Linked DNA regions of Neobacillus sp. PS2-9. The protein of the gene in region 3 interacts with the protein of the main gene of each other region in a pairwise test. Links are inferred from orthologs where the notes say so. Each region holds a gene or a part of one and is shown on either strand. Other genes may lie near its edges.

Evidence for each region.
Region 1: the proteins of groL (region 3) and grpE interact in binary tests that used the Escherichia coli proteins (3 or more experiments, as listed by UniProt). The link is inferred for Neobacillus sp. PS2-9 from one-to-one orthologs.
Region 2: the proteins of groL (region 3) and RCG25_RS02250 interact in binary tests that used the Escherichia coli proteins (3 or more experiments, as listed by UniProt). The link is inferred for Neobacillus sp. PS2-9 from one-to-one orthologs.

Annotation. Positions count from the first base shown.
Region 1 is NZ_CP133269.1:1,599,168-1,606,370, reverse strand. The notes cover bases 1-2,892. They hold grpE (nucleotide exchange factor GrpE), read right to left. Parts: upstream 1,796-2,892; coding sequence 1,205-1,795; downstream 1-1,204. Other genes in these bases: hrcA (heat-inducible transcriptional repressor HrcA), read right to left, coding at 1,899-2,892; dnaK (molecular chaperone DnaK), read right to left, coding at 1-1,170. Also shown: more of hrcA, read right to left, coding at 2,893-2,930; radical SAM family heme chaperone HemW, read right to left, coding at 3,046-4,185; lepA (translation elongation factor 4), read right to left, coding at 4,264-6,099; RCG25_RS07865 (YqxA family protein), read right to left, coding at 6,394-6,720; spoIIP (stage II sporulation protein P), read right to left, coding at 6,739-7,203. UniProt on the Escherichia coli protein: Participates actively in the response to hyperosmotic and heat shock by preventing the aggregation of stress-denatured proteins, in association with DnaK and GrpE. It is the nucleotide exchange factor for DnaK and may function as a thermosensor.
Region 2 is NZ_CP133269.1:438,750-445,935, reverse strand. Bases 2,565-5,439 are described here. They hold RCG25_RS02250 (extracellular solute-binding protein), read right to left. Parts: upstream 4,704-5,439; coding sequence 3,426-4,703; downstream 2,565-3,425. Other genes in these bases: RCG25_RS02245 (ROK family transcriptional regulator), read right to left, coding at 4,738-5,439; RCG25_RS02255 (carbohydrate ABC transporter permease), read right to left, coding at 2,565-3,349. Outside these bases: RCG25_RS02270 (carbohydrate kinase family protein), read right to left, coding at 1-606; RCG25_RS02265 (SIS domain-containing protein), read right to left, coding at 610-1,602; RCG25_RS02260 (carbohydrate ABC transporter permease), read right to left, coding at 1,616-2,464; more of RCG25_RS02255, read right to left, coding at 2,468-2,564; more of RCG25_RS02245, read right to left, coding at 5,440-5,871; RCG25_RS02240 (hypothetical protein), read right to left, coding at 6,846-6,971. UniProt on the Escherichia coli protein: Part of the ABC transporter complex MalEFGK involved in maltose/maltodextrin import. Binds maltose and higher maltodextrins such as maltotriose.
Region 3 is NZ_CP133269.1:4,953,346-4,960,621, forward strand. The notes cover bases 2,174-5,138. They hold groL (chaperonin GroEL), read right to left. Parts: upstream 4,490-5,138; coding sequence 2,858-4,489; downstream 2,174-2,857. Other genes in these bases: RCG25_RS24685 (SF0329 family protein), read right to left, coding at 2,174-2,178; RCG25_RS24690 (M24 family metallopeptidase), read right to left, coding at 2,516-2,626; groES (co-chaperone GroES), read right to left, coding at 4,539-4,823. In the rest of the region: RCG25_RS24680 (fibronectin type III domain-containing protein), read left to right, coding at 1-1,509; more of RCG25_RS24685, read right to left, coding at 1,609-2,173; RCG25_RS24705 (CPBP family intramembrane glutamic endopeptidase), read left to right, coding at 5,140-5,862; RCG25_RS24710 (YdiK family protein), read left to right, coding at 5,859-6,059; RCG25_RS24715 (MDR family MFS transporter), read right to left, coding at 6,299-7,276.

The DNA.
Region 1 (7,203 bases), 3.4 Mb from region 3 along the record:
TGTTGGAATCGTTGTATTACGATCGATTAACTTAGTGAATACACCACCCATTGTTTCAATACCTAGTGAAAGAGGAGTTACGTCAAGTAATACTACGTCTTTTACATCACCCGTAATGACTCCACCTTGAATAGCAGCACCCATCGCTACTACTTCATCTGGATTCACTCCACGATGAGGTTCTTGTCCTGTAGCCTTTTTAATCGCTTCTTGGACAGCTGGAATACGAGTTGATCCACCAACAAGAATTACCTTATCAATTTGTGAAGCAGTTAATCCTGCATCGCTTAACGCTTGACGAGTTGGACCCATTGTCCGTTCAACAAGAGGAGCGGATAATTCATCAAATTTCGCTCTTGACATAGTCACTTCAAGGTGAAGTGGACCAGCAGCGCCGGCTGTGATAAACGGTAAAGAAATTTGTGTGGATGTTACACCAGAAAGATCTTTTTTCGCTTTTTCAGCCGCATCTTTTAAACGCTGTAAAGCCATTTTATCTTGTGAAAGGTCAATGCCATTCTCTTTTTTGAACTGGTCAACAAGGTAATCAATAATGACTTGGTCAAAATCATCTCCACCAAGACGATTATCACCAGCAGTTGATTTTACTTCGAAAACACCGTCACCTAATTCAAGGATAGAAACGTCAAATGTACCGCCGCCAAGGTCATAAACTAAAATAGTTTGATCTTGGTCTGTCTTATCCAAACCATAGGCAAGTGCAGCTGCTGTAGGCTCATTGATAATACGCTCTACTTCTAAACCAGCAATTTTTCCAGCATCCTTTGTTGCTTGACGCTCTGCATCGTTAAAGTAAGCTGGTACTGTAATAACAGCCTTTGTCACAGGTTCGCCAAGATAATCTTCAGCATAAGATTTTAAATATTGAAGAATGATAGCCGAAAGTTCTTGTGGCGTATAATCCTTGCCTTCAATTCCAACTTTATAGTTCGTACCCATATGACGTTTAATGGACATGATCGTATTTGGGTTTGTGATGGCTTGACGCTTTGCTACTTCCCCAACCTGACGCTCGCCATTTTTGAACGCAATAACAGATGGAGTTGTGCGATTACCTTCTGGATTTGGAATAACTTTTGGCTCTCCGCCTTCAAGTACAGACACACAAGAGTTTGTTGTTCCAAGGTCGATACCAATAATTTTACTCATTGCCTTTTCCTCCTAAAAAAATAATATGTAGTCTTTATTGATTTACTTTTACCATGGATGGTCGAATCACTCGATCCTTTAGTAAATAACCTTTTTGAAATTCATCAGTAACAATGTTAGAACCAAAGTTTTCATCTTCCCCTTGCATTACTGCTTGGTGTTGATGCGGGTCAAATTCTTTACCAACCGCTTCGATTGGTTCCACACCTTCCTTTTTCAAGGCATCCACCAAACTTCGGTATACCATATCCATCCCTTGAAGTAATGCTTTTGTTTGTTCATTGTCTGCCTCAACCTGCATTGCTCTTTCAAAGTTGTCTAATGCAGGTAGTAAATCAGTAATAAGTTTTTGTGCTCTATATTTTTCACTCGCTTCTAAATCTAATCTAGTGCGACGACGGAAATTATCAAAATCGGCTTGAAGACGTAAATAACGATTATCTGCTTCCTCTAACTTATCCTTAAGCACTTGGATTTGTTTTACATACTCCTCACCAGGGTCTACAGACGTTTCATCTGAAATTTGCTCTTCATTTAAAACCGCTTGTTCCTCGGTAAGTTCAACTTGGTCAGCACTCTCGATTTCTACTTCTTCATTCAATGAATTGGTTTTTTCATTTGTCAACTTACTCACCTCCCTTAAAGCATCTACTATTTATAGTCAAATTATTTCTCATAGAAAAGGGGTGAAACATAAGGAATTTCACCCTTACTCAATATTGCCAGTGCTACTTGGTTTGATACAATCTTGTCAAAACCGCCGTCAAGTCGTTACTTAACAATTGGAGCAGGCCAATGACACGTGAATATTCCATTCGGGTTGGACCAAGAATGGCAATCGTACCTAACTTTTCAACTCCAACAGAATAAGTAGCAGTAATCAAACTACAATTATCCATAGCACTGATATTATTTTCTGTTCCTATTTTGACATGAATCCCAGCTGAATCTTTTCGAATCAAATTGTAAATCCACTCTTCTTGGTCAATCATGGTTAGTAATGTACGGATTTTACTTATATCATGAAACTCAGGCTGGCTTAACATATTTGTTTTTCCACCAAAGAAAAGTTTTTCAGTGACTGGCATTTTTAGTGAATCTGCTACTGTATGCAGCATCAAATCATAATTATGAATATGCTGTCTAAGCAGCATGGCAACTTCTTTGTAAATTTTGTCGTTCAAATCTTCTAGCGGAACACCAGCAAGACGGTCATTCAGAATATTTACTGTTTTTTCCAGATCACTCACATCAATAGAGGCAGGTAAGGAAAAGGTTCTGTTTTCAACATGACCTGTATCTGTAACAAAGATGGCTACCGCTGTTTCCTTATTCAAAGGAATAATCTGAATTCTTTTCAGCTTATTGATACTAGCAGCCGGTCCAAGCACAATCGATGTGTAATTGGTTAATTCAGAAAGGATTTTTGCAGACCTTTGAATAATTTTCTCAAACTCATAAATTTTTTCGGCAAAAATCGATTGAATAATGGAAACATCCTGCTGATTTAATGCCTGCGGTGAGAGTAAATGATCGACATAATACCGATAACCTTTTTCAGACGGAACTCTTCCTGAGGAGGTATGAGTTTTTTCAATATACCCCAACTCTTCTAGGTCGGCCATTTCATTGCGAATCGTAGCTGAGCTAAAGGAAATATCCTCTTTTTTCGACAAGCTTCTTGAGCCGACTGGTTGAGCAGATCGAATAAAGTCATCAACAATAACCTGAAGAATCAACAATTGACGATCTGTTAGCAACATTCATCACCTCTGTTAGCACTCATAGTTACCGAGTGCTAATTATATTAATAAATTATCAAAAAAGGGGGGATGGTGTCAATTAAAAAGAAAGCCGATATTTGTGACAGATTGACTAGACCGCGCCCAAAAAGGCCTGGAAAACCTCATTTCCTAAAAAACGACCCGTTTTAGTTAAATATATATTATCGTTCTTCACTTCTATCCATTGCTTACTAATTAATTCAGTAATTTCCTTTTTAAATAACTGTAAGGGGTCCTGATCGAATTTTTCAATAAAATGAGAAACGGAAACTCCTTCTGTTTTACGCAATCCAAGGAACATTTCTTCTTCCATTTGTTCTGCTTTTGTAACTAGATGATCATCCAAAACTGGAAGCAATCCGCTATTTACTTGATCCATATATTTTTTTAATGGGCCTGAATTCGAGCGTCGAAACCCATTCACATAGCTATGTGCCCCAGCGCCAAACCCGTAATAATATTCGTTATTCCAATACGTCAGATTATGCTTACTCTCAAAACCAGGCTTAGAAAAATTACTTATTTCATATTGATGGAATCCATGTTTTTCCATTTCATCCATTAATACCTCATACATTTTTGCCTCTATATCCTCCCCAGGGGTTGGGAGCTTCCCTTTTTTTAATAGATTATAGAAAACAGTCTTCGGTTCAATAATTAATGAATAAGCAGAGTAATGATTGATATCGAGTGAAAAAGCTTGCGTTAATGATTCTTTAAAGTCATCGACTGTCTGCGATGGCAGGCTGAAGATTAGGTCAATGCTGATATTTTCAAAACCTACTCTTTTAGCACTCTCAATGGTTTGATAGACATCCTTAGCTTTATGGACACGACCGATTTTTTTTAAAAGTTCTTCGTTGAAGGTTTGAACGCCCAGGCTGATCCTGTTTACCCCAGCATCCTTTAATATTTGTAATTTTTCAATGGATAAATCACCTGGATTTGCTTCAAAAGTAAATTCAACAGCATTACTTGTAGGAAGGTTTTTATTTATGCTCTCACAAAATGTAAAAAGCTGTTGTTCATTTAATGAGGTAGGTGTTCCACCCCCAACAAAAATGGTGTCTAATTGATTGGTTGGATACTTTGCAAGAGTAATTTTCATTTCTTGATCAAGTGCTTTTAAATACTCCTCAACTGGCTGCCCTTTTAGAAAAACTTTATTAAAATCACAATAATGACAAATATGCTCACAAAAAGGGATATGAAGATAGGCAGCTTTTATCATTTTTAACACTTCCTTATGCTAGTAACAAAAAGAGGCTAGAATGCCTGCTACAGGCATGTCCTAACCTCCAATTTGTTATTATTTTTTTGTACTATTGTCATCCATCTTTAGTACAGCCATAAACGCTTCCTGCGGTACTTCAACAGACCCTACTTGTTTCATCCGTTTTTTACCTTCTTTTTGCTTTTCAAGTAATTTACGTTTACGGGAAATATCTCCCCCGTAACATTTCGCTAACACGTTTTTACGCATCGCCTTAATCGTAGAGCGAGCAACAATTTTTTGACCGATGGCGGCCTGTATTGGAACTTCAAATTGTTGTCTTGGAATCAATTCCTTCAGCTTTTCAACAATAATCTTACCACGATCATAAGCAAAGTCTTTATGAACAATAAAACTTAATGCATCGACTTGTTCTGCATTTAGTAATATATCCATTTTAACCAGGCTAGATGGTTTGTAACCAATCAACTCATAGTCAAAAGAAGCGTAGCCCCTTGTGCTGGATTTCAACTGATCGAAGAAATCATAGACAATTTCCGCTAACGGAATTTCATAAACGATACTAACCCGGTTCTCGCCCTGGTATTGCATATCTATAAAATTCCCGCGCTTTAACTGACAAAGTTCCATGATAGCACCAACATAATCATTTGGAGCCATCATTGTCGCTTTAACATACGGCTCTTCTACGCGGTCAATTTTCTGTGGTTCAGGCATGTTAGCAGGGTTGTCTACATTGACTTTTGTACCATCTGTCATGTAGACATGGTAGATAACACTTGGTGCAGTTGTAATTAAATCAATTTTGAATTCACGTTCAATTCGTTCTTGAATGATTTCCATATGAAGAAGTCCAAGGAATCCACATCGGAAACCGAAACCAAGCGCTTGTGACGTTTCTGGTTCAAATTGAAGAGCAGAATCATTCAATTGAAGCTTTTCAAGGGCTTCACGAAGATCATTAAACTTAGCTGTATCAATCGGATAAAGTCCGCAATATACCATCGGGTTTAATTTCCGGTAACCAGGAAGCGCTTCAGTCGTTCCGTTTTTCGCATTTGTAATGGTATCACCAACACGAGTGTCACCGACATTTTTAATAGATGCAGTTAAAAAGCCAACATCTCCAACTGTTAATTCGTTAAGTTGTGTAGCTTTTGGAGTGAAAACTCCCACTTCGTTAACTTCAAATTCTTTTCCTGTTGCCATCATTTTAATCTTGTCGCCGACTTTTACAGACCCTTCTACTACACGAACATAGGCAACAACGCCACGATATGCATCATATAACGAGTCAAAAATCAGGGCTTTTAATGGCGCTTCCGGGTCTCCTGTTGGAGCTGGAACTGTTTTCACGACCTGTTCAAGAATATCTTCAATGCCGATTCCAGCTTTAGCTGAAGCTAAAACGGCCTCAGATGCATCTAAGCCGATAACCTCTTCGATTTCATTCCGAACTCTCTCTGGCTCGGCACTTGGTAAGTCAATTTTATTAATAACAGGTAAAATTTCAAGGTCGTTATCCAAGGCAAGATATACGTTTGCTAGTGTCTGTGCTTCAATTCCTTGTGCTGCGTCGACGACTAATATAGCCCCTTCACAAGCAGCAAGACTCCTTGATACCTCGTACGTAAAATCAACATGCCCTGGTGTATCAATTAAATGGAAAATATATTCTTCTCCATCTTTCGCTTTATATTTTAACTGTACAGCATTTAACTTGATGGTAATCCCGCGTTCCCTTTCAAGATCCATGGAATCCAAAAGCTGGTCTTTCATCTCACGCGATGTTAATGCATTTGTTTTTTCCAAAATACGATCAGCCAATGTTGATTTTCCATGGTCGATATGAGCGATAATGGAAAAATTTCTGATCTTTGATTGTCGTTTGAGTTTTTCTTCTCTGTTCATGGTCTTTCACTCCTACTATACTCGCACATGTACACTATTTTTGATTATATCAGTAGAGCATTCGAGATTCAATTAAATTTAAGCTCTATTAAAATTGTCTGTTGATTTCCGTTCCAGGCACTTCGATTTCCGTGGGTGTTTCGGCGAGCCTCCTCGGCGCTTGCGCCTGCGGGGTCTCCCCTGAACCATACTCCCACAGGAGTCTTCGTGCCTTCCACTCCAATCAACAGGTTTGAAAAATCAATTCATTGCCCAAAATTAATAAGCGGCACCTTCTTAGGCACCGCTTTAGCTTTATTTCGTTATTTTTTGAATCAGATTTTCAGAGGCATTTGATATCCCATCAGACATTTTTTTCCCCATTGAGGAAAAGAAGTTATAGGCGCTAATCTCCTCAAGCTTCTTCTTCTTTGCTTCAATATCATGACTGGAAATATCATTACCCAATATGGAGGCACTTATGTGATTATCGGTATCATTTAAGCTGACAGCCTGATGAAAGTTTGGATCGTCGTACCCTTTCATTTTATGAATTCCGTTATTGGCTAATTGCATGCCTGTTAAAACAGAGATTAGCATGAGAGCGGCAATACCAACGCTTTTAAGCATAAATAACTTCATACAACTGCTCCCTTACACTTATTGTTTATCAGTTGACTGCTTAACATCCTGATTCACCTTTTCTGCCTGCCAGTAGTACTCACTAAATACTTCAGCAAGAGCATCCGCAGAACGGTTTAACTCTTCAAACGTATTATCTACCCCGCCAAACTCAATTAGAATGGCATTTGATGATAGGTTTTGATTATAGATACTATTTGACCCGGCCGCATTTTTAACCATAACTCCTCTGCTTAACCCCTTATACTTTTTCTGTAAAAGATTGTGCAGTTCTGTTGCTAGCTTTGCATTTTTCTCATAATTGGGGTTTTTACCTCCAATAATAAACGCAAGCTTTGCATACGGTTTTCCATCAATCGATACGGTTGTCTTTTCCTTCCTTTGCGAATCACGATGAATATCTATAAAATAATGCAACTCTTTATTAGAAGCCATGGCTGTTTGTACAACAGAACGGGATTCTTCATAGGACTTCGTAAAATT
Region 2 (7,186 bases), 4.5 Mb from region 3 along the record:
ATCTAACCCTGTAAGAAATAGTAATTCCTCATCATTCGGCATAAAGTAATCGATATAAGGTAATAGTGAAATGATTTCTTGTCGGCTTTTTTCACTCCAGCCATCAATAGCCGAATTGGCATCAAAGAAAGTAATCTGGCCGCAAGACCTTGCACGTCTTAGGCAATCGGCAGCTGCCTCCACACCGAAATTCGGAATGAGGAAGTATCCATAAAACATCGTAGCTCTTGCCTTCTCAAAACCAGGTGCCTTTTCCACAATCTCTTTAGTAAAATCAAAAAGATTGCCACCATACGTAACAAAATAACGAGACCCTACATGGTTAACCACGGACACAGATAAAGCGGTAGGAATGTCTGTCCTGGTAATGCTATCAACAATGAGGGGCTGTAACTCCTGATAAATCTTTTCGCCGAATTCATCTTTTCCTAATGAAGAAATGACATTTTGCTTAACACCTAATTGTGCCAAGGGGAAAATGGTGTTTGCAAGAGCACCTGGGCGAATGATCATATCATCAACCATGTGCTCCTCCCCAAAGTCTGGTCGATCCTTAACCTGTGCCAAAATTAAATCCGCAGTTAAGCATCCAATTAAATTAATCATAGTCTATTCCTTCCTTGTCACTTTACTAATAAGTTCAGCTTCGCCTGCAACTAATCCACGCTGACTTGAAAGCTCCACTGCCGCAAGCTGTATAACGAACGAATAAGTAATCACGCTGACAAACTCATTAACAGACGGAATGACAATGGAAGAGATATTTTCGTGTTCAAGTGCTTCATCTGAAACATAAAGAACCTTTGCACCTAACTCTGCCATTTCAAGGACATATTTCTGATTAATATCATGAGTGATTCCTTCTGGATTAAAGAAAATAGCTTGTAAATCTTCTTTAATTAATTCAAAAGGACCATGGCGGAATTGTGGGGCTGACAAAGCTTCCACGTACATTCTAGCAGTTTCCTTAAGTGTTAAAGAACCTTGTCTTGCCGTATAAATACTAGGTCCGCGTCCTAATAAAACTAATGGATGATTTGGGTTAATAAATTTTCCAATTTGTTCTTGATATTCGCTTGCTCGGACAAATTGCCCCTCAAGAATATCAACAGCATGATATAAATCTGCCGCTAAATCTCCCCCAACAATTTTGGAACCTAATAAAAGCAGAAGAGCCACAGTAGTCGTAAATGATTTAGATGATGCAATTGCTTCCTCTTTGCCAGCAACCGTGTAAAGCACCCTGGATGCTTTTTCAGCCAATGAACTCCCCGGTGAATTTGTAATCGCAGTAATATTTGGATATCTTTTGGCAAGTTCAATCGCCTCGAAACTCTCACCGCTCTGCGAAATAACAAATACCTGATGTTTATTTAGAAATTCATCGGAATAGTAGTATAGCAGTTCAGAGTTATCGATAGCCGAAGCCTGAATACCAAAATGATTTAAGTAGGATACAAGAAGCTCAGATGCAGCTAAAGAACTGCCCATTCCTGTAAATAGAAATGGCTTTGTTGGTTTTAAGATGACATCTTCATTTAAACGAATCGTCTCACGAATGACACTTGGCTGTTGGTTTACTTCTGCAAAGAATTTACTCATAATAGATTACTCCTTATTTATCTGAGCCTTCTGATAGGCCGTTGATAATAAATTTTTGGAAAAATAATGCTAATAGAATCGGTGGTATTGAAGCTAAGAAACCTCCGGTAATCTGCATACCAAAGTCTACCATTCCCCGTTTCGAGAATTCCGAGATAGCAACTGTAATGGTCTTGGCATCATACGTTGAGGTGAAAATATTTGCAAACATAAATTCATCCCATGATAAGAGGAACACATAGATAGCTGTAGCAACGACCCCCGGAATAGACAATGGAATGACGAAACGAAATAGAATTCCTAATCGAGATACTCCATCGATTAATGCCGATTCTTCAATCGCCTCAGGAATTGCCCTAAAATATCCTTGCATCATCCAGATCACAAAAGGCAGATTTAATGCCGTATAGATCAACACCAATGTTGACCGTTGATTAATCATTTCCATTCTCGCGAAAATGACATACAAAGGGATAAGAAGGACAATCTCTGGAACCATCCGGAACCCTAAAATGGAAATCAATAATGGCTTTTGACCGCGAAAGCGAAACCGTGCATACGCATATGCAGCAAATACTCCAATAAATAGTGATAAAAGTGTAGTAGATAAGGAGATAACCAAACTGTTTTTCATGGCTGTTAAAAATGGTGGTAAACTGCCATCACTTGCTTCCCCAGAGAAAATTTGTGAATAGTTGTCAAATGTCCAATGAGCAGGAAACAAATGCAATGTTCGTTCATTTAAATCTGAACCTGAAGAAAACGTGGCCATGATTAACAGGAATATTGGAGCAAGGGTAAACACCAAGACTGCCATGACACCGACGTATATTAATGCTTGTTGTTTTCTTGTTCTTTTCATAATCTACTCCACATTTCGATATAGGATTTTAATATAAATCAAAGCGAAAATCATTATAAAGACAGACATCATTAAAGCAATGGATGACCCGTAGCTGAATTTCGAAAACATCATCGAAGATTCATAGGTTAAGAAGGATAGAGTTCTCGTTCCTCCTGCCGGACCACCACCAGTCATAATGTAAATGATGTCAAACACCTTAAAGGCTTCCATCGTACGCATCACCAATGCAACCATGATAGCCGGGCTTAAAAGCGGCAAGGTAATTTTGAAGAATCTTCTAAAAACATTCGCCCCATCCACATTTGCCGCCTCGTACACACTTTTCGGAAGGGATTGTAGAGCAGCAAGCAAGATTAAGGAAATGAACGCCGTGTTTTTCCAGACATCCGCCACGATAATTGCATTCATAGCTGAAAAAGAACTGGCAAATACATTGGCATAGCCTTCAGTTAATCCTAGCTTTGCAAATAAGCCTGTAATGGTACCATGATCTGCATCATAAAGCCACTTCCACAAAACAGCATTTACAATGGTTGGAAACGCCCAAGGTATAAGCATTAGGCCTCTGACAATTCCTCTGCCCTTAAACTGTTCATTTAAAATTAGAGCAATGGCAAGACCAATAACAAACTCAAATCCAACAGAAGTTATTGTAAAATAGAAAGTTTTCCATAAAGATGGGAAAAACTCACTGCTAGTCAGCACATTTTTGTAGTTTTCAAAACCGACAAAATTCCATAAATCTGGATTATCTAATTTTCTTACATTCTTCGTTAAATCTATAAAACTTATGAATAATGCATAAAGTAAGGGAATGAAAATAACGCCCAATATGACAAAAAAACTAGGAAACAAGTAATAAAAGGGTCTATTTTTCTTCATAGCTAGCTCCTTCTAATTGAATGGAGATGGACAAAACGGAGCATTTATATTCGCTTTGTCCATCTTTAGTTAAGGATTATTTAGAACTGGTTAATTCTTTCGCTGTTTTCGCTGCTTCATCCAAAGCGGTCTTCGCATCTTTTTTGCCTAGTAATGCTTCTTGAAGCTTTACTTGTAACTCTTTAGAGAACTCATTGTAAGCTTCTATAGAAGGACGTGAAATAGTAGATTCCAATTGTTTACCCATCTCTGACAATGCTCCGTGATTTTGATTCAATTCTTCATCGCTATAAAGATCTGTCCAAATTGGCAGGGAACCAGCAGCCAAGGACTGTTCTTTTTGGATTTCTTTGCTTCCTAAGAAATTGATAAACTTCCACGCTGCTTCTTCATGGTCACTTTGAGGTGTAATCGCTAAATACATGGAACCAGTTGCGGTAGCATGTGGCGCACCATTTACAGCTGGAATGAGACCTACCTTGACTTTTCCTTTTACCTTAGAATCATCCGCATTGATTTCTCCCCAATAGAAAGACCAACCGGAAACAAATGCTGTTTTACCGTTCTTAAAGGCGTCAAGAATTTGGCGGTCGTTAGCGTTTATAGAAGCAGGATCAACAATCTTTTCTTTGTTCATAGAATCTGTCATATACTGGAGAGCCTTTACTCCGGCTTCGCTGTTAAACACTGGTTTTCCTTTATCGTCAAAGAAACTGCCGCCAAAGGAACCTAAAAACTGGGCAAAGTAACAGACAAGACCTTCATTTGAACTCCATCCCCATGAGCTTGCATTACCCGGTACGAGCTTTTTATCTTGAAGAACCTTTGACATTTGCGTAAATTCATCCCATGTTTGTGGCGGATTAGTGAATCCTGCTTGTTTCAACAAATCTTCATTATAATAGAAGAATAAAACATCATTGAACATTGGAACCCCGTAATACTCTTTGTTATAGGAGACAATATTCATACTTGCTGGGACAATACCTTGTTTCATATCCTCTGTATAACGCTCGGTCACTGGGGAAATAAACCCTGCTTCGGCATACTCTGATGTCCAAATTTCATCGACGTCAACCACATCGTATGCTGCACTGCCGCCAGCATTAAATGAAGCCAATTCTTTGTCATGTAATTGGTCGTAAGCAACGTGTTCTAATTCTACTTTAATGTCTGGATATTTTTTATTAAATTCCTTAATTGCATCCTCTCTAAACCCAGCGAAATCATCACTTGATAAAACACGAATGGTTTGTTTTCTGCTGTCGCTGCTCTCATTTTTATCTGAAGAACATCCAGCTAACGCAGATACTGCAAGCATTGCTGATAAAGATAAACCTAAAATTTTCTTCATTTGATTGCCTCCTATAATCTTGCTAATTTTGAAATTAATCATAAAATATTTCTGAATCCTGTAGCTTTGCAAATACATTAGCTACGGCTCCCAGAGCACCAGCATCACTGCCTAGACAAGCTAGTTCTACTTCAGTCGGAATCGGAATTAATTTACAAACCCAATCCCTTATTTGTTCAATAACTACATCTAAGGATTGAGATACTCCACCGCCAATAACCACTTTCTGCGGGTTTAATAGAGTAACAGCATTTGAAATAGCCGTACCTAGATGTAAAATAAAGTTTTCCACAATTGGTTTTACTTCTTCGTTTCCCCGTTTATATTCCGAAAATAGTTCGCTTGGCGGATAGCCAAGTTCACTTAAAGCAGGTCCAGAAACTTGCTGTTCGAATACCCCAACCCCATTCCTTGATCCAGCCCGACCTTTTTTTACATCTTCCCTGTCAATATAATGATTTATTTCCCCAGCAGAAAAACCATGTCCCTCAATCAGGTTACCTTTGGCAATAATTGCACTACCGACACCTGATCCGATGGCAATAAAGAACATATCATCAATCTTTTCTTTTCCCCCAAGCCACCGTTCACCCAGCGCTGCGCAATTTACATCATTATTAATAAAAACAGGAAAAGGAAAAAAGGGTTTAATCCTTTCAATAAAGTTAAATTGCCCCCAATTTAACAAAGGAACTTCAATAATTTCTCCAGTAAGGCTATTAACGATACCAGGCAGGCCAAACCCTAATCCTAATATCCGATTTATATCTACATTTGATTTCTCTATACACCCTTTAATTAGTTGGATAATGCCATCGATACTATTTGTGGAATCAAATCCTTTTCTGTAGACGATTTCACCATCTAAATCTGTGATGACGACCAATATTTTTGTTCTTCCAATATCAACACCTACACCAAAACCGGATTTAGGATTGAAACCGAGCTCAATACCTTTACGACCACCTCCTATGGAATCTCCAAGCCCAAGTTCGATAACAAACTTTTTGGCTAGAAGGTCATTAACCATTAATGTAACCGTTGATCGACTTAAACCTAATTTTTTTGCAACAATCGCTCGGCTAATAGGCTGCTCGTTACGAATCGTTTCTAATACAAGGGATCTGTTTAACCGTTTAATCAGGTCCAAATTTCCTGTTTTACTCATTACCTCAACCTACCATCATCATAGAATGTTTTCACTTCGTACAAACAAATATACTATCATCACTTCTTACAAGTAAAAGGGTTATAGCAAGAAAGCGATTGAAAACTTTAAATAGCACATGAAGACGCTTACAAAATTCCTTTAATACTAGAAGGTCTGTAACCTTTATCCACTTCCATTTCTCCACACTATCCTAAAGTAATTTGTTTGTTCGACGTTAAAACTAATTCATTAAATTTAATTTACTATATTTATTATATTCTGTCAAATCCAAACAGTTTAACAGACCATTTTACTGCAACGCTTTATTGTTTTAAAATTTTATCATAGTTGCCAGGCTTTGATCTAAAATTTTTTAAAAGTCATCGATCGATGGCTTATTTGTCATGCTCTTTTCCATAACGTGGTTGGCGCACAATTTATTTCAGACTTCACCTCCTTCCCCAAACGGAAGAAGCGCAACAATCCACCACCCCAACACAATATTCAGTTGCAACTACATTCTATCACTATTAATCCACATAAAGGCCTATCATTCTTCGACAAAATTCGGGCGGTGACAGGCACCATAGCCATTTGCTTCCTACGGCGCAGGGTGATTTTCTTGTGTTCTAGAATTGTTTTCCGAAAGAAATATGCACTAACTTCACGCATAATCCCCTTCAGAACTTCTCGTAGAATTTCAAGAAATGTTTCCATGATTATCACCTCCTTTCCTAAAACAGAAAGAAGATTAACAACCAACCACCCCAACAATATTCAGTTGCAACTTCATTCTATCATTTTATATCTATCTAAAAACCTATCAATCTTCGAAAAAATTCGGGGCGTGACACCATAGCCATTCTATCACTTTCCACAACTCTAAAAACCTATCAATTTTCGACAAAATCCGGCCATTTACGTTTAATAAGATAAAATTGGAAAAGGAGAGCTCGAGAGCCCTCCTTTTATATTATTTTAGTTTAAAAATGTTAATACGCTTTTTCATGATAGTATGCTTCTAATTGTTGGTCTCCTCTTTTGGCTGCTACCATTAAACTCATAATGAACAGCATAGTAAAAGAACCCATTAGTAAACCGCCAATGAAAAATAACATAAATAGCCCTCCTATTGTATAGTTCATAATTCGCAGGAAGGTGATCATATTCGGTAACTGGCTAGCATAGTCAACACAGACCTTAGCCCCTGTAGTTTTGCGCCACCATCTTTCAATGGCTTTGCCCTTTCGTACGAACTATGTAAATCTACTTACATTATACCAACATTTACTACTAAAAAATAGTATAAAGTCACTTTACAAACGGATAATTA
Region 3 (7,276 bases):
CGTGCCAAAACGAACACACCAATGGGCGGCGGAGCGAGAGATATTCTATTTAGAGACAATGCTCTAGAAGGCATTGATGGGGACGGTCCTTTTGTTTTTACTTCCTCTTATGAAGATGCAAACGCATCGATTCTTTATGAGCCTGCGCAGAAGATTTCTCAATTTAAGGATATCAGGGTTGAGAATACAACAGTCCGCAATCAGGGCGGAAGCAAGAAACAATCCATCTTAATTAATGGCAATAGTGATGTTGGTGAAGTGTATCACGAGAATATCACTTTTAATAATGTAAAATTTGATAAGGTCTTTTCTGCCAACTTGAATTACGCAAAGGATATTAAGTTTCATAATGTAACCTTTACGAACGTTCTTGATAACAGCGGAAGTCCATGGAGAATCAAAAATTCTACTGGTCTTGTTTTCGAAAATACAACAGCTGCTCCTTCTGATGCCGCAGAAAAACCTACGTGGTCTAGTGATGCAGCCGTTCAAGCTAAATCATCAGAAGATGGTAAGAGCGTGACGTTAACTTGGACTGGAGCTTCCGACAATACAGGGGTATCAGGCTATACGGTGTACAAAGATGGAGAAAAAGTTGGCTCTGACTATACAACAACGAAACAATCAAGCTTTTCTGTAACCGGATTGACTCCCGTTAAGGAGTACAGCTTTAAGGTAGAAGCAGCTGATGCAACTGGAAACCGGACTTCTGATGGTCCGGAAATCCAAGTAACAACGGCTGGAGTAGCTGATAAAACTAACCCAGTGCTTCCAGATAATACTCAGATCAAAGAACCAACAGCTGAGATTCCTGCAAGTGATACGTTTAGCGGCAAAGAAGTAGAAGTGGTGTATCCTGGTTTTACTTGGGCATCCGTTGAATGGGATGCTGTAAGTGATGACACGGGGATTGCCGGTTATAATGTGTATTCAAATGGAGAACTCCATGGGTTTGCGACATCAAACAAATATACATTATTGAATCTTCAACCTGGCACAAAGTACGATGTTACGGTGGAAGCCGTTGATTTAGCAGGAAACAAAACACCATTTAACAGCTCACTTCAGATAGAAACCGCTGCACCTTATGCTATTGGTGCTCCATCCTTTAATGGTGGCTTAAAGGCTGCGATTGGTAAGGACGGGACAAGTGTTGCACTCTCTTGGAATACGGCAACTGCGAAAAACCAAGAGGTGATTGGATATCGTGTCTATGTAAATGGCCAACCAATTAAGCCTGAAGGAGCATCGTTTACACCAATTAATGCAGAAATAACAACGGCAAACACCCATTATATGGTAACAGGGCTTAAACAAGGAAAAACCTATACATTTAAAGTAGAAGCCGTAGGACGCGGAATGAAATATTCCAAAAGAGAAAGACTCTCCGATGTGTATCCAAATGGTTTGGTACCAGTTGCAGGATACCGCTGGAGTGGGTTTGGACCAAGCGAAACTGTTCATCTCATTCCTGGGAAAGCAATAAGTGAAGAAGCTAAATCGAAATAATCGTTGTGCCATCTCTAAAGAAGTAAAAAAAGAAGACTACTTCCTTATTAGGAAGTAGTCTTCTTTTTTAGAGTTTTTCAGGTGATGAGTTATTTATTATCATAACGTACTAAGCCGTAGTTCATAAAAATACTGCACAATTGGATGCTTTAACTTCATCTTCTCGTTCATTTTTAAAATTCGTTTTTTTCCTACCCGTCTGTCCACCAAAGCTAGAATATTCAATAGGATATCATTGCTCTCTAGGCTTTCCTCTATAGAAGTGGATAAAAACTTATTAGCTGCATCGATAAAATTTGATTTACTTAATGATGACTGCGCTGCCATAAGCTCTTTTGCATATTCTGATAATTTTCTACCCCTAGCAATTACTTTTAGACGATCCTCAGGAACTATCCCCTTGGTTTCTTTTCTTACGGCTTCTATTTCCTCATTGGTAATAGGAATTTGGATATCAGAATCATTCTTAATTTCCAGCTCCGTCTGATACCATCTGATTAAGGTAGTTATGTCACTCATATTGAGTACATTCTTTTTATCTACTGCAATATAACAAATTCCTGCTTTATCAGGTAAATAACGGTAGCTTGTTGCACGGTATTCAACCCTTCCATATAATGCAGGACAGAGAAAACTCTCCAGATTTTGCTTCAATTTGTTCCAGGTCATGTAGTTCTCCTTAACTTTTATATTATATATATTTATTGAGGCAGTCGTTCTATCCATAATACAATAACCAACACATCGAACATACTAAATACAAGGTTTAAGTGGACTTGAATTTCTGATGTATCGATAATAGTGAGCGAAATAATAAGGACATTCGACTTATGACAACAATATTATTTAAAAAATATATATCGAGCAGATCTCATCAATAATAATCATCCCTACCACAAATAAGAGATGACCCATCAGGTTCACCTCCAATTTGCATATTATTCGATTCACCTGTACTACAGCATTATTCAACGTAAACAAAACGGATTCGATTGACTCACTTATATCAACTGTAGAAATTATCAGGTTGGTTGCCTGGCTCAATCGTAATCACCATATTTTCCTTTAATATTTCGTTGCTACCTTCTGCAATATATGGTCCTTCGTGGTTTCGCAAGCAGACTCCATGCCCGGTACGATGTAAAAATGGATAGACTTGGTCACTCCGATGGTCAAATCACCAAGAAGATCTATCTCCACGTTACAAATGAAATGAAAAAAGAAGCTTCCCAAAAGTTTGCACAACTAATGAGAAGCCCCGATTATAATCCACTATATTAGCAAATATGTTTGCATTTCACTTTACCTTACTTCAAAACCCTTATATTTCAAGGGATTGACGGGCAGATTACATCATGCCGCCCATTCCACCCATACCGCTCATGTCAGGCATTCCACCTTGACCAGCTGGTTCTGGCTTGTCAGCAACAACTGCTTCAGTTGTTAAGAACATAGCTGCTACAGATGCAGCGTTTTGAAGAGCTGAACGTGTTACCTTAGTTGGGTCAACGATACCAGCTTGAATCATGTTTACCCATTCGCCATTAGCAGCGTTGAAGCCAGTGCCAACTTCTTCGCGCTTTAAGCGGTCAACGATAACAGATCCTTCAAGACCAGCGTTGTGAGCGATTGTGCGTACAGGCTCTTCCATCGCACGTAATACGATGTTGATACCAGTTTGAATGTCGCCTTCAGCTTGAATTTCAGCTACTTTGCTGTATACGTTTAGAAGGGCTACACCACCACCGGATACGATACCTTCTTCAACTGCAGCACGAGTTGAGTTCAAAGCGTCTTCGATACGAAGCTTGCGCTCTTTTAATTCTGTTTCAGTTGCAGCACCAACTTTGATGACTGCTACACCGCCAGCTAACTTAGCTAAGCGCTCTTGTAATTTTTCACGATCAAATTCAGAAGTTGTTTCTTCTAATTGAACACGGATTTGGTTTACACGAGCTTCGATTGAAGCTGTTTCACCAGCACCTTCAACGATTGTAGTATTTTCTTTTGTTACAACCACTTTAGAAGCGCGTCCTAAAGATGCGATTGTAGCAGATTTAAGGTCACGGCCAAGCTCTTCAGTGATTACTTCACCGCCAGTTAATGCAGCGATATCTTCAAGCATAGCTTTACGACGGTCACCGAAGCCAGGAGCTTTAACAGCTACTGCATTGAACGTTCCGCGAAGCTTATTCACTACTAATGTAGATAATGCTTCACCTTCGATATCTTCAGCAACAAGTAATAATGGCTTACCTTGTTGTACTACTTGCTCTAGTACTGGAAGGATTTCTTGAATGCTAGAAATCTTCTTGTCAGTGATTAAGATATATGGATTTTCTAAAACAGCTTCCATTTTGTCCGTGTTTGTTACCATGTAAGCTGATACATATCCACGGTCAAATTGCATACCTTCAACAACGTCTAATTCAGTTGTGAAGCCTTTTGATTCTTCGATTGTGATTACGCCGTCGTTACCAACGCGCTCCATTGCTTCAGCAATCAATTGACCTACTTCTTCGTCAGCAGCAGAAATTGCAGCAACTTGTGCGATAGAAGCTTTGTTTTCGATTGGTTTAGAAATCGCTTTTAATTCTTCTACAGCAGTTACAACCGCTTTTTCGATCCCTTTACGGATACCCATTGGGTTTGCACCTGCAGTCACGTTCTTTAAGCCTTCGCGAATCATCGCTTGTGCAAGAACAGTTGCAGTTGTTGTACCGTCACCAGCAACATCGTTAGTTTTGCTAGCTACTTCAGCAACAAGCTTTGCACCCATGTTTTCGAATGCATCTTCTAATTCGATTTCTTTTGCAATCGTTACACCATCATTTGTGATAAGTGGTGAACCGAATTTTTTCTCAAGAACCACGTTGCGTCCTTTAGGTCCAAGAGTAACTTTAACAGCGTTTGCTAGGGCATCAACACCACGTAACATTGCGCGGCGTGCTTCTTCACTAAACATAATCTCTTTAGCCATTTTTCAAAAAACCTCCTCATAAGTTTTCAATTTTATATTTTTGTAAACCTTACTCAACAATAGCAAGGATATCGCTTTCACGTAAAATTAAGTATTCAACACCCTGGTATTTAACTTCTGTACCAGCGTATTTTGAGAAGATAATGCGATTGCCTTCAGTAACATCAAGTGCTACACGCTCTCCGCTTTCAAGTACACGGCCAGTACCAACGGCAACAACTTTTCCTTCCTGAGGCTTTTCTTTCGCTGAATCTGGTAATACGATACCGCTTGCAGTTTTTTCTTCTGATTCAACAAGCTCAATGATAATGCGATCACCTAATGGTCTTAACAAATCAAACAACCTCCTCAAATATATATGTAATTCTGCCATTATTAGCACTCTCGATTAATGAGTGCTAACACAATTATTATAATAATGAATCTGATAATCTTTTGCAAGTATGAAGCACAAAAATTTTTGGTAAAAAAATCATTTTTTACAACCTTATAAAGTATGCGAATAAGAGGACATTCTATACCTGACTTATTAAAATAGTTCAACTAAATTGAAACAAGGCTCATTTTAAGAGTAAAATAGAAAATAGCGTAATAAAGATAAGCATACAGTTTAATTAATTTATATAGATGTGCGAAAAGGAGATTAGCATTTGAAAAAAGAATATTGGTGGATCATCATTGTATATATTGCTATGCAGCTTTCCAGTCTAGTTGGACTGCCATTATTACTATTCGGTTTTAAATATGCAGGAATTAATCAAAGGCTCGCTGTACCTATTTGGCTGATTGCAAGCTTTTCAATAGCCCTCATCATCATTCTTTTCCTCTTACGGAAAGAATTCAACGCAAAAAGATTAGAGGAAAGAAACAGTTCTTTCGGCTCGTCCATCGCCTGGGCGATCTTTGGTGTCTTTTTAGCGTTATTTTCTCAATATGTTGCGGCCATCATCGAAAGTCTTTTAGGAATTAAAATGGGCTCGGAGAACACAAAGGATATACTAACCATCATCGACACGTTACCGCTCGCCATCCTTGTGACAAGTATTTTCGGTCCTATCTTAGAAGAAATCGTGTTTCGAAAAATTATTTTCGGTGCTCTTTATAAGCGATTTAATTTCTTCATCTCGGCTTTGATTAGCTCGGTGGTTTTTGCTTTAGCACATATGGAGCCTGTTCACATTTTGCTTTATTCGGCTATGGGCTTAACATTTGCGTTTTTATATGTAAAGACCAAGCGCATTTGGGTGCCGATTTTTGCCCATGTGACCATGAATACCATGGTTGTCTTAGTCCAATCAGTCTATAAAGACGATATTGAAAGACTGCAGCGTGAGGCTGAGGCGGTTCAAAACTTTATCGGAGGATTCTTATGAGACGTTCACCTTTGTTATCCGGTTTGATTTATTTCTTTCTTGGAGGGTTGTTTACTTATTTCGCTATTGACGATGTTCAAAAAAACAGCTGGGGCTTCTTTAGCTATTTATTAGTCGTTCTCGCCACCTTCGACTTCGGATCTGGCCTAAAAATGATCACCTTTCATTTTAAATATAAAGATAAACTGAAAAAATAAGGCTTATAGTAGCTATAATTAAACTTTTTAGCTACTATAAGCTCTTTTTTTTTGTGTAAAATTACATTCAATCTGAAGAAATTGTATTTTATCAGCGAATTTTTAACCTTTATCGGCGGATTTACGCATTTTATCAGCGAATCTAGAATTTTATCAGCGAATTCATACGATTTATCGGCGAATCACAAAAAAGGGTGTCAGGCACCATGTAAAATTTTCACAATGGTGCCTGACACCTTTTATTTTGAAGCTTCTCCCCGGTGAATGACCATTCGTTCTTTGCCTAAGATAAAGATAAACAAGAACGCCAGACCTGCTGGTACCAATGCCCATGTAAAGGTATGGACAATCGAGCTGGAAAGAGCATCTGTAATTTTATCAAGAATCTGTTGAGGGATCATCTTTCGCCCTTCTTCTGATAATAACGCCCGTGAATCCCCGAACGCTCCACCCTTCGGCATCGGTCCCATCCCTGCAAAGGCTTTTTCGAGAGCGTCTGTAAAATCATTTCGTTGAATCGTGCCAAAAATGGTAATCCCAATCGTCATGCCTAGGGAACGAATAAAGTTACTTGTTGAAGTCGCTGAGCCCCTTTGCTCCATGCCAAATGGATGAATCGCCGCCATACTCAACACCGAAAACGAGAAGCCCACTCCCAGTCCGATGACAATCATGTACACCGTTAATATCGCCCGGCTGGTTTCTGGAGTAATCGTACTTAACAGCAAAAATCCACCTATCAGAATAGCCGCCGACAAAAACATGATATTTCGGTAGCTCATTTTCGTCGTCAAAAACCCTCCTACTTGCGCGGTCACCACCGACCCAAGCATCATCGGTAATAAAATCAACCCCGAATTCGTTGCACTGCCTCCATACACTCCTTGGACAAAAATCGGTATGTATACCGTTCCGGCCATAAAAGCTGCCCCATAAAACAGACCGACAATCGTACTTCCAGCAAACAACCGGTTTTTAAACATCGAAAATGAAATGATTGGATCCTTTGCCTTTGTCTCAGCAAATAAAAAGACGACAAACAAAATTGCAAATCCTGCAAATAAGCTTAAAATAATCACTGAATCCCAGTCATATTTCTGTCCACCTAGCTCTAGAGCGAACATTAAGCAGACGACTCCGCTGACCAATGTCACCGCTCCCCACCAGTCAATCGTTTGCTTTTGATGAATCGGTGACTCTTTGTAAGCCATCACGAT